DNA from 3 places in the Streptomyces sp. NPDC002754 genome. Region 3 is predicted to be linked to each of the others. Evidence: predicted binding sites of a transcription regulator. Region 3 holds the regulator's gene; each other region holds the start of a gene.

Evidence for each region. Region 3 encodes HrcA, which represses chaperone genes, less so after heat shock. Its sites were predicted from a motif close to TTNGCACTCNGNNNNNCNGAGTGCNAA; they were not measured.
Region 1: the regulator HrcA is predicted to act here: its motif matches at 3,478-3,504, upstream of groES (co-chaperone GroES).
Region 2: the regulator HrcA is predicted to act here: its motif matches at 2,780-2,806, upstream of groL (chaperonin GroEL).

The regions. Positions count from the first base shown of each region.
Region 1 is NZ_JBSFVM010000005.1:324,346-329,741, reverse strand. Features, by position in the region: gene ACWD2L_RS15515 (class I SAM-dependent methyltransferase) at 1-35, opposite strand, end outside; gene ACWD2L_RS15510 (THUMP-like domain-containing protein) at 577-1,773, opposite strand; gene ACWD2L_RS15505 (polysaccharide deacetylase family protein) at 1,856-2,806, shown strand; gene ACWD2L_RS15500 (polysaccharide deacetylase family protein) at 2,803-3,453, shown strand; gene groES (co-chaperone GroES) at 3,649-3,957, shown strand; gene groL (chaperonin GroEL) at 4,079-5,396, shown strand, end outside.
Region 2 is NZ_JBSFVM010000059.1:10,520-15,915, reverse strand. Features, by position in the region: gene ACWD2L_RS40265 (SDR family NAD(P)-dependent oxidoreductase) at 1-752, shown strand, start outside; gene groL (chaperonin GroEL) at 986-2,611, opposite strand; gene ACWD2L_RS40255 (cold-shock protein) at 2,920-3,126, opposite strand; gene ACWD2L_RS40250 (MoaD/ThiS family protein) at 3,558-3,833, opposite strand; gene thrC (threonine synthase) at 3,868-5,172, opposite strand; SAM riboswitch class I at 5,191-5,346, opposite strand.
Region 3 is NZ_JBSFVM010000080.1:149-4,118, forward strand. Features, by position in the region: gene ACWD2L_RS40830 (DUF3097 domain-containing protein) at 1-839, opposite strand, end outside; gene ACWD2L_RS40835 (MBL fold metallo-hydrolase) at 874-1,623, opposite strand; gene hrcA (heat-inducible transcriptional repressor HrcA) at 1,754-2,770, shown strand; gene dnaJ (molecular chaperone DnaJ) at 2,771-3,910, shown strand.

The DNA of each region.
Region 1 (5,396 bases), on a different contig from region 3:
AACCGGTGATAGTGATCGTTGTGGTCGAACGTCATGCGCAGCCTCTCCGGGTCCGGGCTCGTCGTCTCGGCACGCGGCACCGTGGCGCCGCCATGCCCACCCTGCCGCCCCAGGCGGCAGATTGCCCAAGGCGGCGGCCGACCGTAACGGGTGGGGAGCCGTGCGGGCGGGAGGCCACCCAAGGCGGGTGCGGTCGACCGCATGGGTGGGGAGTCGTGCCGCGGCACGTTGCCCAAGGCGGGGCGCGGCCGACCGCAATGGGCCGGGAGCCGTGCGGGCGGCAGATTGCCTGCAGCGGGGTGCCGCACCCCACGCGGCCGACGCCCCCGGAGGGGGCGGGCGGTGGGAGATGGGCGGGGCCCGGGCCTCGCCTGCGGCGAAGCGGGCCACATCAAACCCCGGCGACGGGTGGGCCTATCAAGCCCCTGCGGCGATTGAGCAGCTGGGTCCGGGGCGGAGCCCCGATCTTTCAAGCCCGTACTTTCGACGAGAGCCCGCGGGGTCCGGGGCAGCGCCCCGCCTTTTACAGCCCCGCCGGCGTTTGAGGCGCGGGGTCCGGGGCGGAGCCCCGTGGCGTCAACCCACCGGGGCGCCGATGAGCATCGTGGGCGCCCCCGCAACCCGTGTGAGGAACACCGTCACCGCCCGCTTCCCGAAGGGCTTAGGCATTGCCTTCCGCCGCAACTCCTCCGGCTCCACCGCCGACCCCCGCTTCTTCACGGTCAGCACCCCGACCTCCCGCTCCCGCAGCAACACCTTCAACTTCTTCACGTTGAACGGAAGTTGATCGGTGATCTCGTACGCGACGGCGTACGCCGTGGGCCGCAACTCGTCCCCCGTCACATACGCGATCGTCTCGTCGACGAGCCCGCCCCCGACCTCCTCGGCCACCTCGGCCACCAGATGCGCCCGGATCACCGCACCGTCCGGCTCGTACAAGTACCGCCCCACAGGCCGCACTTCGGGATCCGGCAGCCCCCGCCCGACGAGCTCCCGCGGCCCCGGCAGCAGCGTCGACCGCATCCGCCCGGCGGTCGTGCCGAACCACAGCACGGCCTCCTTCACATCGCCCCCGTCCGAGATCCACTCGGCATCAGCCTCCGCGGGGATCGCCTCGTGCGGGATCCCGGGAGCGATCTTCAGCGCGGCGCGCGGCGCCTTGAGCGCGGCCGACACGGCCCAGGACAACGGAGGGGAGTACGCCTCGGGGTCGAAGATGCGCCCCCGACCACCACGCCGCGCGGGGTCCACGAACACCGCGTCGTACGCGGACGTGTCCACCTCGGTGACGTCCGCCTCACGCACCTCGATCAGCTCCGCGAGACCGAGCGCCTCCGCGTTCGCCCGCGCCACCGCGCACGTCAGCGGATCCCGGTCGACGGCAAGCACCCGGATCCCCGCGCGCGCGAGCGCGATCGCGTCGCCGCCGATGCCGCAGCACAGGTCGGCGACAGAGCGCACGCCCAGCCGCTCGAAGGCCCCGGCCCGGTACTCCGCCACGCGCGTCCGCGTCGCCTGCTCGACCCCGTTCGGCGTGAAGTACATCCGGGCCGCGTCCTCGGCCCCGAACTTCGCGACGGCCCGCTGCCGCAGCCGCGCCTGGGCGAGCGCGGCCGAGACGAGCTCGGCGGGATGCTCGCGGCGCAGCCTCGTGGCGAGGGCGAGCTCCTGGGCCGGATCGTGATCCCGGAGTTCGTCGAGCAGGGCCAGGCCCTCGGGGGACAGGAGGGCGGAGAAGGCGTCGGGCGAAGGGGAGGAACTCACCCGGTCCATTGTGGGCCAGGCGGGCGACGGTGCGCGCCAGGCGGCGGTGTCGGCCCGGGAACGGGCCCGCGAGCTGCCAGGATCCGGCGCCATGCAACTAGTACGACAAAACGAAGAAAGCGCCCGAAAGCTGGTCAGGAAGAGACGCGGCGTCCGTCTCTTGAGCGCGTTGCTCGCCGCCTCCGCCCTCGCCACGGGATGCGCGGCCGGCGGCGACCCCGAGCCGGTGCGGCCGGCCCCCGGCCAGCAGGCGCAGAAGGGCCTCCAGGGCGCCCCCGCCCGCGCCCTCGACTCGTACGCGACGAAGCTGCGCGCCCAGCGGACCGCCCTCGTCGCGGCGACCAGACGCTGGGGCCTCGCCGACGTGCCGCTCACCGCCCCGGCCCCGCCGGCGAAGAAGCCGGTCATCGAGGCGCGCAAGGGCTTCGAGGTCGACGGCCAGAAGGAACTCGGCCTGCCGCCCGTGTTCACGTCGATCCCGACCAAGGACAAGGTCGTCTTCCTCACCATCGACGACGGGGCCGAGAAGGATCCGCGGTTCCTGAAGATGATGAGCGAGCTGCGGATCCCGTACACGGCGTTCCTGACCGACTCCGAAGTCAGGCCCGGATACGGCTACTTCAAGAAAATGCAGGCCCGCGGCATCACCCTCGACAACCACACACTCACCCACCCCTACCTGCCCGCCCTCTCGTACGCCCGCCAGAAGCACGAGATCTGCGGCATGCAGAACGTCATCGAGAAGAAGTACGGCCACAGGCCCAAGCTCTTCCGCCCGCCCTTCGGCGACTACAACCAGGACACCCTGCGCGCCGCCAAGGCCTGCGGCATCGAGTACGCCCCGATCTGGAACGCCGAGGCGTTCGTGGACCGCATGGACTACCGCGAGTGGGACCGCAGCATCCATCCGGGCGACATCCTGCTCACGCACTTCAGGGGCCGGAAGGACTGGAAGGGCACGATGCCCGACATGATCCGGAACCTCATGAAGTACCTCACCGACAGGGGGTACGCGGTGGCGCGCCTGGAGGACTACCTGTGACACCGCGCGGGCCATGGGCGCGGCTGCTCGGCTGCGCCCTGGCCGCAGCACTCCTCACCGGGTGCGCACGGGGCGCCATCCCGGCCGAGCGGACGGCGTCCGGTTCGCGGGCCGGCCCGCAGCGGACCGTCCCACCGATCGTCTCCCGCGTCCCCACCGCCGACAGGGTGGTCTTCCTGGCGTACGAGGGCGGGGCCGGGCAGGGCGCGGAAGGTATCGGACCGTTCCGCGATCGCCACGTCCCGGTCTCGCTCTTCCTCGCGGGCGCCGCGGGCGGTGGGGGCGATGGGGGCCCGTCCCTGGGCGCCCAGGTGCAGAACCGCACCCTCACCCACGTCCTCCTGCCCGGCCTCGGATACGTGGAGCAGCACGCCGAGATCTGCGGTCAGCGCGACCGCATCGAGGCCCGCTTCGGGACGGCGCCCCGCCTCCTCCACCCGCCTTCGGGCGCGTACGACGGGAGCACGCTGCTGGCGGCGGGCGCGTGCGCGGTCGACGCGATCGTCCTGTGGCGCGAGCCGCGGGGCACCCCGCGGCCCGGCGACATCCTCCCGGTCCACGGGATGCGGCAGGAGGCGGCCGCCCGGCTGCTGGACCGCGTACGGCAGGCGGGACTCACGGTCGGGAGGCTGGAGGACTACCTGTGATCCGGCGACCCGCGACGGTGTCGATTAGCAGTCCGCTTGACCGAGTGCTAATCGCGGTCATAGTCTCGGTTCTGGCACTCACCACTGGAGAGTGCCAACAGCGACGGGCAGGTCCGGCACCCGCGACGACGGATCCACCTGGTCGCCACCCCAGACTGTTAACCCCGTGAGATCTCCGAAGGGGGAGACCGGATCGTGACGACCACCAGCTCCAAGGTTGCCATCAAGCCGCTTGAGGACCGCATTGTGGTCCAGCCGCTCGACGCCGAGCAGACCACGGCCTCTGGCCTGGTCATTCCGGACACCGCGAAGGAGAAGCCCCAGGAGGGTGCTGTCCTCGCCGTGGGCCCGGGCCGCTTCGAGAACGGCGAGCGTCTTCCGCTCGACGTCAAGGTCGGCGATGTCGTGCTGTACAGCAAGTACGGCGGCACCGAGGTGAAGTACAACGGCGACGAGTACCTCGTCCTCTCGGCTCGCGACGTGCTCGCGATCGTCGAGAAGTAATTCACCCGAGCTTTCCCGGCTTCACTGAAGCAGAATGCTTTGAACCGCGCCCCTGGCCCCCGCTGATATTGCCGGGTGCGAGGGGCGCGGTTCGTTTTTTCGAGAGGACTGACTCAGCTCCATGGCGAAGATCCTGAAGTTCGACGAGGACGCCCGTCGCGCCCTCGAGCGCGGCGTCAACAAGCTTGCCGACACGGTCAAGGTGACGATCGGCCCCAAGGGCCGCAACGTCGTCATCGACAAGAAGTTCGGTGCCCCCACCATCACCAACGACGGCGTCACGATCGCCCGTGAGGTCGAGGTCGAGGACCCGTACGAGAACCTCGGCGCGCAGCTGGTGAAGGAGGTGGCGACCAAGACCAACGACATCGCGGGTGACGGTACGACCACCGCCACCGTGCTCGCCCAGGCCCTGGTCAAGGAAGGCCTGCGCAACGTTGCCGCCGGCGCCTCCCCGGCCGCCCTGAAGAAGGGCATCGACGCCGCGGTCAAGGCCGTGTCCGAGGAGCTCCTCGCGACCGCCCGCCCGATCGACGACAAGTCCGACATCGCGGCCGTCGCCGGTCTGTCCGCCCAGGACAACCAGGTCGGCGAGCTCATCGCCGAGGCGATGGACAAGGTCGGCAAGGACGGTGTCATCACCGTCGAGGAGTCCAACACCTTCGGCCTGGAGCTCGACTTCACCGAGGGCATGGCCTTCGACAAGGGCTACCTGTCCCCGTACTTCGTCACCGACCAAGAGCGTATGGAGGCCGTCCTCGACGACCCGTACATCCTGATCCACCAGGGCAAGATCGGCTCGATCCAGGACATGCTCCCGCTCCTGGAGAAGGTCATCCAGAACGGTGGCTCCAAGCCGCTCCTGATCATCGCCGAGGACGTCGAGGGCGAGGCCCTGTCGACCCTGGTCGTGAACAAGATCCGCGGCACGTTCAACGCCGTCGCCGTGAAGGCCCCCGGCTTCGGTGACCGCCGCAAGGCGATGCTGCAGGACCTGGCCACCCTCACCGGTGCCACCGTCATCGCCGAGGAGGTCGGCCTCAAGCTCGACCAGGCCGGTCTCGAGGTGCTCGGCACCGCGCGCCGCGTGACCATCACCAAGGACGACACCACGCTCGTCGACGGTGGCGGCAAGGCCGAGGACGTCAAGGGCCGCGTCGCGCAGATCAAGGCCGAGATCGAGAACACGGACTCGGACTGGGACCGCGAGAAGCTGCAGGAGCGCCTGGCCAAGCTGGCCGGTGGCGTCTGCGTCATCCGCGTCGGTGCGGCCACCGAGGTCGAGCTCAAGGAGAAGAAGCACCGTCTGGAGGACGCCATCTCCGCGACCCGCGCCGCGGTCGAGGAGGGCATCGTCTCCGGTGGTGGCTCCGCTCTGGTGCACGCCTCCAAGGTCCTCGACGACTCGCTCGGCAAGGTCGGCGACGAGGCCACCGGTG
Region 2 (5,396 bases), on a different contig from region 3:
TCGTCACGGGCGCCAGCCGAGGCATCGGGCTCGCCGTCGTCCAGTCCCTGGCCGCCGAAGGCGTACGCGTCGTCGCAGCCGCCCGCACCGCCGCCCCGGAGTGGAAAGCGGCCGGGGCGATACCGGTGACGGTGGACCTGTCCGACCCGGCCGGGGCCGAGCGGCTGGTCACGGAGGCCGTGGCCGAGCTGGGCGGGATCGACATCCTGGTCAACAACGTCGGGGGCGGCGACGGCGCCCTGAGCGGCGGCTTCCTCGACCTGACCGACGACCAGTGGGCGCAGGTGACGGACCTGAACTTCTCCGCCACCGTCCGCGTCACCCGCGCCGCGCTACCCGCCCTGCTGGCCGCCCGCGGCTCGATCGTCAACGTCTCCTCGACCAGCGCCCGCGTCCCGCAGGGCAGCCCCATCGCGTACGCCACGGCCAAGGCCGCGCTCACCGCGTTCGGCAAGGGCCTGGCGGAGGAGTTCGGCTCGCGGGGGGTCCGGGTGAACACCGTCTCGCCGGGCCCGGTCCGCACCGCGATGTGGGAGAGCCCGACGGGTTACGGCGCCGGGGTCGCCACCGCCATGGGCATCGACCACACCGACCTCCTGGCCGGACTGCCCACGGCGACAGGCATGCTCATCGACCGCCTCATCGAACCCGAAGAGGTCGCGACCCTGATCACCTACCTGTCGTCCCCCCTCGCCGCCGCGACCACAGGCACCGACCACCTCATCGACGCCGGCTCGGTCAAAACCGCCTGACCCATTGAAGCCCCGCCGACGCCCATTCAAGCCCCGCCGGCGATTGAGGCGCGGGGCCCGGGGCAGAGCCCCGATCTTTCAAGCCCCGCACTTCGAACGAGAGCCAGCGGGGCCCGGGGCAGAGCCCCGCGACCGCACCCACGGCTGGCCGCAACAAAACGCCCGAGGGCGGCACCGTCTCACGTAGAGACAGTGCCGCCCTCGGGTTACAGACGAGCTGAACCGCGACCGGCTCAGAAGTCCATGTCACCGCCCGGCATCCCGCCACCGGCCGGCGCAGCGCCCGCCTTCTCCGGCTTGTCGGCGATGACAGCCTCGGTGGTGAGGAACAGCGCGGCGATGGACGCGGCGTTCTGCAGGGCAGAGCGCGTGACCTTCGCCGGGTCGATGATGCCCTCGGCGATCATGTCGACGTAGTCACCCGTGGCGGCGTTCAGACCGTGACCGACGGTCAGGTTGCGCACCTTCTCCACGACGACGCCACCCTCGAGACCACCGTTGACGGCGATCTGCTTGAGCGGGGCCTCGAGCGCGAGCTTCACGGCGTTGGCGCCGGTCGCCTCGTCACCCTCGAGCTCCAGCTTCTCGAACACCGCGGAGGCCTGGAGGAGGGCCACGCCACCACCGGCGACGATGCCCTCTTCGACGGCCGCCTTCGCGTTGCGAACGGCGTCCTCGATGCGGTGCTTGCGCTCCTTGAGCTCGACCTCGGTGGCCGCGCCCGCCTTGATGACGGCCACGCCGCCGGCGAGCTTGGCGAGGCGCTCCTGGAGCTTCTCGCGGTCGTAGTCCGAGTCGCTGTTCTCGATCTCGGCACGGATCTGGTTGACGCGACCCTGGACCTGGTCGCTCTCACCGGAGCCGTCGACGATCGTCGTCTCGTCCTTGGTGATGACGACCTTGCGGGCGCGGCCGAGCAGGTCGAGACCGGCGTTCTCGAGCTTGAGGCCGACCTCCTCGGAGATGACCGTGCCGCCCGTGAGGATGGCGATGTCGCCGAGCATGGCCTTGCGGCGGTCACCGAAGCCCGGGGCCTTGACGGCGACGGACTTGAAGGTGCCACGGATCTTGTTGACGACCAGCGTCGACAGGGCCTCGCCCTCGACGTCCTCGGCGATGATCAGCAGCGGCTTGCCGGACTGCATGACCTTCTCGAGCAGCGGAAGGAGGTCCTTCACGTTCGAGATCTTCGAGTTCACGATCAGGATGTACGGGTCGTCGAGCGACGACTCCATGCGCTCCATGTCCGTGGCGAAGTACGCCGAGATGTAGCCCTTGTCGAAGCGCATGCCCTCGGTGAGCTCGAGCTCCAGACCGAAGGTCTGGGACTCCTCGACGGTGATGACGCCTTCCTTGCCGACCTTGTCCATGGCCTCGGCGATGAGCTCGCCGATCTGGGTGTCGGCGGCCGAGATGGAGGCGGTGGAGGCGATCTGCTCCTTGGTCTCCACCTCCTTGGCCTGCTCGAGGAGAGCGGCGGAGACGGCCTCGGTGGCGCGCTCGATGCCGCGCTTGAGGGCCATCGGGTTGGCGCCGGCGGCTACGTTGCGAAGGCCTTCGCGAACGAGCGCCTGGGCCAGGACGGTCGCGGTCGTCGTGCCGTCACCGGCGACGTCGTCCGTCTTCTTCGCGACCTCCTTGACCAGCTCGGCGCCGATCTTCTCGTACGGGTCCTCGAGCTCGATCTCCTTGGCGATGGACACACCATCGTTGGTGATCGTGGGGGCGCCCCACTTCTTCTCGAGGACGACGTTGCGACCCTTGGGGCCCAGGGTCACCTTGACGGCGTCGGCGAGCTGGTTCATGCCGCGCTCGAGGCCGCGCCGTGCCTCCTCGTCGAACGCGATGATCTTGGCCATGTGAAGTGGTCCTCCCGGACGGGGTGGAAAAGCAAGCAAACGGACCGTGCTGGTGCCCGCGACGGACGGTCTGCAGACCGTGTGGTTCCTTGCACCACCCGGCCCCCGGACCTCACCGACCCGATCCAAGTTCTGTCACTCTCACTCGGAGAGTGCTAAGCCCAATGATTAGCACTCGACCCCCTCGAGTGCAAGGTGCTCTCCTCATCGCGAACAGTCCCACGCAGCACGAAGGGCCCGCCCCCCGGTCACCCGGGAGACGAGCCCTTCATGACGTGCGACGTGCAAGCTTGCAGTCGGACGCGCGTTCAGCCGGCGGCCACGCGGACCATGTCGGCCTGCGGCCCCTTCTGGCCCTGCGAGATCTCGAATTCCACCCGCTGACCCTCTTCGAGGGTGCGGTAGCCGTCCATCTGAATCGCGCTGTAGTGGACGAACACATCCGCACCACCGTCGACCGCGATGAAGCCGTACCCCTTCTCCGCGTTGAACCACTTGACGGTGCCCTGAGCCATGCCTAACTCCCCTATTACTGGCCCTTACGCAGGACCGCACTTCGCGGACCCGGGTCAGACCTCACGCCCCATGGGATATGGGGGTGTGCGCCGGAACGCGTCGACCGCGGCTGAATGTATCTGCCCAACTGCCGTCTGCAACAGGTCAATCGGACGAGAATTCTGGGCACGCCAGATCGGGGGAACCGGGCCAACTCACCGGATCCCAGGGCAAGTCGGGCCGCGCAAATGCCATAAAAGGCCCGAATGGGCCGGTTACTTTGGCTACTTCTTGTCGGGCTCCGGGCGAGAACTCATATGCGCCCGTCATGCACCGTTCATGGAAACGCAGCAGCTTCCCCAACTGTACCGCGCTCAACCATGCAGAATTGCCCCCTCCGCTTCTCTGGCGGAGAGGGCAATTCGGATAACTCTGGGTAGAACGCGAACGATCAGCCGCCGGCGACGGCCGGAATGATCGAGACGCCCGCGCCGTCCGGCGTCGCCGTCTCGAGGCCCTGCTCGAAGCGGACGTCGTCGTCGTTCACGTAGACGTTCACGAAGCGGCGCAGCTTGCCCTGGTCGTCGAGGACGCGGGCGGCGATGCCGGTGTGGTTCTTCTCGAGGTCGGCGATGACGTCGGCGAGGGTGCCGCCCTCTGCGGCGACCTCGGACTTGCCGCCCGTGTAGGTGCGCAGGATGGTGGGGATGCGAACGTTGACGCTCATGGTGGTAACTCCTGTTGCTACAAGTCGGTCGGGCTCAGTGGTCGGCGGCGAGGCCGGCCTCGCGGAACGCGTCGAGGTTCGGCCGGATCGTGGCCGTGGCCTGGGACGAATCGGCGACCGCGGCAAGCGTCTTGAGGCCGTCACCGGTGTTCAGGACCACCGTGGTCAGCGACGGGTCGATCTGGCCCGCCTCGATGAGCTTCTGCGTGACGCCGAGGGTCACACCACCGGCGGTCTCGGCGAAGATGCCCTCCGTGCGCGCGAGCAGCTTGATCGCGTCGACGACCTGCTCGTCGTTCACGTCCTCCACGGCGCCGCCGGTACGGCGCGCGATGTCGAGGACGTAGGGGCCGTCGGCGGGGTTGCCGATGGCGAGGGACTTGGCGATGGTGGTCGGCTTCTGCGGGCGGACCACGTCGTGGCCGCCCTTGTAGGCGACGGAGACCGGGGAGCAGCCCTCGGCCTGGGCGCCGAACAGCTTGTACGGCTTGTCCTCGACGAGGCCGAGCTTGATCAGCTCCTTCAGGCCCTTGTCGATCTTCGTGAACTGCGAGCCGGACGCGATCGGGATGACCAGCTGGTCGGGAAGGACCCAGCCCAGCTGCTCGCAGATCTCGTACGCGAGCGTCTTGGAACCCTCGCCGTAGTACGGGCGCAGGTTGACGTTGACGAAGCCCCAACCCTCGCCCAGCGGGTCGCCGATGAGCTCGGAGCAGAAGCGGTTCACGTCGTCGTAGTTGCCCTCGATGGCGACGAGGTCACCGCCGTAGACGCCGGCCATGACGACCTTGCCCTCTTCCAGGTCGTGCGGGATGAACACGCAGGACCGGAAGCCGGCACGGGCGGCAGCGGCGCCGACGGCGCCGGCCAGGTTGCCGGTGGAGGAGCAGGAGAGCGTGGTGAAGCCGAAGGCGCGGGCGGCCTCGATGGCCTGCGCGACGACGCGGTCCTTGAAGGAGTGCGTCGGGTTGCCGGAGTCGTCCTTGACGAACAACTTGCCCTCGGCGACGCCCAGTTCACGGCCGAGGTTGTCGGCCTTGACGAGCTTGGTCCAGCCGGGGTTGATGTTCGGCTTCTCGGCGACGTCGGCCGGGACGGGCAGCAGCGGGGCGTAGCGCCAGATGTTGGCGGGTCCTGCCTCGATCTGCTTGCGCAGCGTCTCGGGGTCACCGACGGGGAGGTCGTACGCGACTTCGAGCGGGCCGAAACACTCGGCGCAGGCGAAGACGGGGCCGAGCGGGACGACGGCGCCGCACTCGCGGCAGGAGAGGCCGGATGCCGGACCAAGGTCGACGGCGTCGGTGGCGGCGGTTTCGGTGGCGACAGTCTGTACAGCCATGAGAGGCGAGGCCCTTTCTCCTCATCTTTCCCGTGACGCATCTCGCCACGAGACGGATTTGGCACCTTCACTAGCCGGGAGCCTCGCGAGCGCACTGGAGTGTGCGAAACGAGACCGGCTGGAGGGTTGCCGGGGCTTCAACGGGCCGTTTCCCTCTGCCCCTCTGGATGAGCGGTATTCGATTGTGTGGATTCAGTTGTGTACGGCAGGCGACCCCCGGCATG
Region 3 (3,970 bases):
CGGCCCAGGAGCGCCGGTTCCAGGTCCTTGTAGGAGTGGACCCGCGACAGGATGTGCTGCCAGGCCTCGCCCGTATTCGCCACCCGCCACCCGAGCGCACCGCACACGCCCGTCTTCCAGTCCTGCCCCCGCGGCACCCGCGGCCACGCCTCGATGCCCACGGACGAAGGCTTCACCGCCTCCCAGATGTCGATGTAGGGGTGCCCCACGACCAGCGCGTGCTCACTCGTCACGGACTGGGCGATGCGCCACTCCTTCGACCCCTGCACCAGGTGGTCGACGAGGACCCCGAGCCGCGCGTCCGGCCCCGGGGCGAACTCGGAGACGACCGCCGGAAGGTCGTCGACGCCCTCCAGGAACTCCACCGCCACGCCCTCGATCCGCAGGTCGTGACCCCAGACCCGCTCGATGAGCTCGGCGTCGTGCTTGCCCTCCACGTAGATGCGGCCCGCCCGGGCCACCCGCGCACGGGCCCCCGGAACCGCCACCGAGCCCGACGCCGACCGGGCGGGGCCCCTCGCGGCCGGCCCCGAGGGACGTACCAGCGTGACGACCTTGCCGTCGATCATGAAGCCGCGCGGTTCCATCGGAAACACCCGGAGCTTGCCGAAGCGGTCCTCCAGGGTCACCGTCGGCCCCTGCGCCGTCTTCTCGACCCGGACCACCGCCCCGCAGAAGCCCGTGGTGACCTCCTCGACGACGAGGTCCGGTTCGGCCGGGACCTCGGGGGTCGGCTTGTTCCGCTTCCACGGAGGAGTCAGGTCGGCAGAGTACAAATGGCGCTGCGGGCCCGAAGGGCCCTCGTCGGAGGGGCGGTGGCGGGAGACGGGTGGGAGCATTCGAGGGACGATAAGAGAAGTCCCGGGTCCCCGGCTACGACACGCCGAAACGCGCCGCCAATGTGGCGCGCTGCGCACGGACGAACTCCGCATTCACCGTCGAACCGTGCCCCGGAACGTACACCGCGTCCTCGCCGCCGAGGTCGAGGAGCCGGTCGAGCGCGGCCGGCCAGTGACCCGGCGCCGCGTCAGGACCCGCCTGCGGTTCGCCCGACTCCTCCACCAGGTCGCCGCAGAAGACGATCTCCGGGCCTGAAGGGCTGCCGGGGACCAGGACCGCCAGGTCGTGGCCCGTGTGCGCGGGACCGATGTTCGCGAGCAGCACCGTCAGGCCGCCGCCCAGGTCGAGCGTCCACTCGCCGCACACCCGGTGCGGCGGGGTGACGAGGATGTCGACCGCCTCGGTCGCCGCGTCCGGGTCGACCCCGTGCCGCACGGCGTCGGCGCGCAGCCCCTCGGCGCCGCGCTCGAAGAGGACGTCGATGCCCACCGCCCCGTACACCTCGACACCCGCGAACGCGGCCGTGCCGAGCACATGGTCGAAGTGCGGGTGGGTCAGTGCGACATGGGTCACTCTCCGGTGCGCACCGAGGAGCGCGCGGGCGTCGGCGCGCAGCCGGACGCCTTCACGGAGTGAGGATCCCGTGTCGATCAAGAGCGCCGCATCCACACCGACGACGAGGCCGCTCGTGCAGTCGAGCCCCGGCAACCGCACCCGCCCCACATTCGGCGCGAGTCCCTCCCAACCCGCCGAGACCCAATCGATACGCTGCTCGAACTCCATACCTCGACGCTAGCTCCCTTGCCGGGCCCGTACCCACCGGCCGTACACTGAGCCGGGGAAGATTGGCACTCGCCCATTGGGAGTGCCAAAGCAGGATGATCGCGGCGGCTGATTCTGGAGGTGTGCGCCGATGCTCAACGAACGCAGGCTCGAAGTGCTGCGCGCCATCGTCCAGGACTATGTCGGCACCGAGGAGCCCGTCGGCTCCAAGGCGCTCACCGAGCGGCACCAGCTCGGGGTCTCGCCGGCGACGGTGCGCAACGACATGGCGGCCCTGGAGGACGAGGGATTCATCGCCCAGCCGCACACCAGTGCCGGGCGCATCCCCACCGACAAGGGCTACCGCCTCTTCGTCGACAAGCTCACCGCCGTCAAGCCGATGGCCGGTCCCGAGCGGCGTGCCGTGCAGAACTTCCTGGACGGCGCGGTCGATCTGGACGATGTCGTGGGCCGGACCGTGCGGCTGCTCGCGCAGCTCACCCGGCAGGTGGCGATCGTCCAGTACCCGTCCCTGACCCGGTCCACGGTGCGCCACGTCGAGCTGCTGTCGCTCGCGCCCGCCCGTCTGATGCTCGTACTGATCACGGACACCGGGCGCGTGGAGCAGCGGATGATCGACTGCCCGGCCCCCTTCGGTGAATCGTCCCTGGCGGATCTGCGGGCCCGGCTGAACAGCCGCGTCGCGGGCCGCCGGTTCGCCGACGTACCGCAGCTGGTGCAGGACCTGCCGGACGCCTTCGAGCAGGAGGACCGCGGCACGGTCTCGACGGTGCTCTCCACTCTTCTGGAGACGCTCGTCGAGGAGTCCGAGGAGCGGCTGATGATCGGCGGCACCGCCAATCTCACTCGCTTCGGACATGATTTTCCCCTCACCATCCGGCCCGTTCTGGAAGCCTTGGAGGAGCAGGTCGTGCTCCTCAAGCTCCTTGGCGAGCTGGGAGATTCGGGCATGGCCGTACGGATCGGTCACGAGAACGCCCATGAGGGACTCAACTCCACATCCGTGGTGTCGGTCGGTTACGGTTCGGGCGGCGAGGCAGTGGCCAAGCTCGGCGTGGTCGGCCCGACCCGCATGGATTACCCGGGAACGATGGGAGCAGTACGCGCAGTGGCACGTTACGTCGGACAGATCCTGGCGGAGTCGTAAGTGGCCACGGACTACTACGCCGTACTCGGCGTGCGCCGCGACGCTTCCCAGGACGAAATCAAGAAGGCCTTCCGAAGGCTGGCGCGTGAGCTTCACCCGGATGTGAATCCGGACCCGAAGACTCAGGAGCGCTTCAAGGAGATCAACGCCGCCTACGAGGTGCTCTCCGACCCGCAGAAGAAGCAGGTCTACGACCTCGGGGGAGACCCCCTGTCGCAGTCCGGCGGAGGCGGCGGGGCCGGTGGCTTCGGCGCCGGCGGGTTCGGGAACTTCTCGGACATCATGGATGCCTTCTTCGGCACGGCGTCGCAGCGTGGACCCCGGTCCCGTACGCGCCGTGGCCAGGACGCCATGATCCGGCTCGAGATCGAGCTCGACGAGGCGGCCTTCGGCACCACCAAGGACATCCAGGTCGACACGGCTGTCGTCTGTACGACCTGTAGCGGTGAGGGTGCCGCTCCGGGTACGTCGGCGCAGACCTGCGACATGTGTCGCGGGCGCGGTGAGGTCTCGCAGGTCACGCGGTCCTTCCTCGGCCAGGTCATGACCTCGCGGCCGTGCCCGCAGTGCCAGGGCTTCGGGACCGTCGTCCCGACGCCGTGCCCGGAGTGTGCCGGTGACGGCCGCATCCGGTCGCGTCGCACGCTGACGGTGAAGATCCCGGCCGGTGTGGACAACGGCACGCGGATCCAGCTCGCGGGCGAGGGCGAGGTCGGGCCCGGTGGCGGCCCCGCCGGTGACCTCTACGTGGAGATCCACGAACTCCCGCACCCGACCTTCCAGCGGCGCGGCGACGACCTTCACTGCACGGTCACCATCCCGATGACGGCGGCGGCCCTCGGCACGAAGGTGCCGCTGGAGACGCTCGACGGCGTGGAGGAGATCGACATCCGGCCGGGCACGCAGTCCGGCCAGTCGGTTCCGCTGCACGGGTTCGGTGTCACGCATCTGCGGGGCGGTGGCCGTGGTGACCTCATCGTGCATGTCGAGGTCATGACTCCGCAGAAGTTGGATCCGGAGCAGGAGAGGGTGTTGCGGGAGCTTGCGGAGTTGCGTGGCGAGGAGCGGCCCACGGGGCAGTTCCAGCCGGGTCAGCAGGGCCTCTTCTCCCGCCTGAAGGACGCGTTCAACGGCCGTTGAGCCACCCGCCGTTACGGCCTCGGGGCTCTGCCCCGGACCCCGCTGCTCAATCGCCGCAGG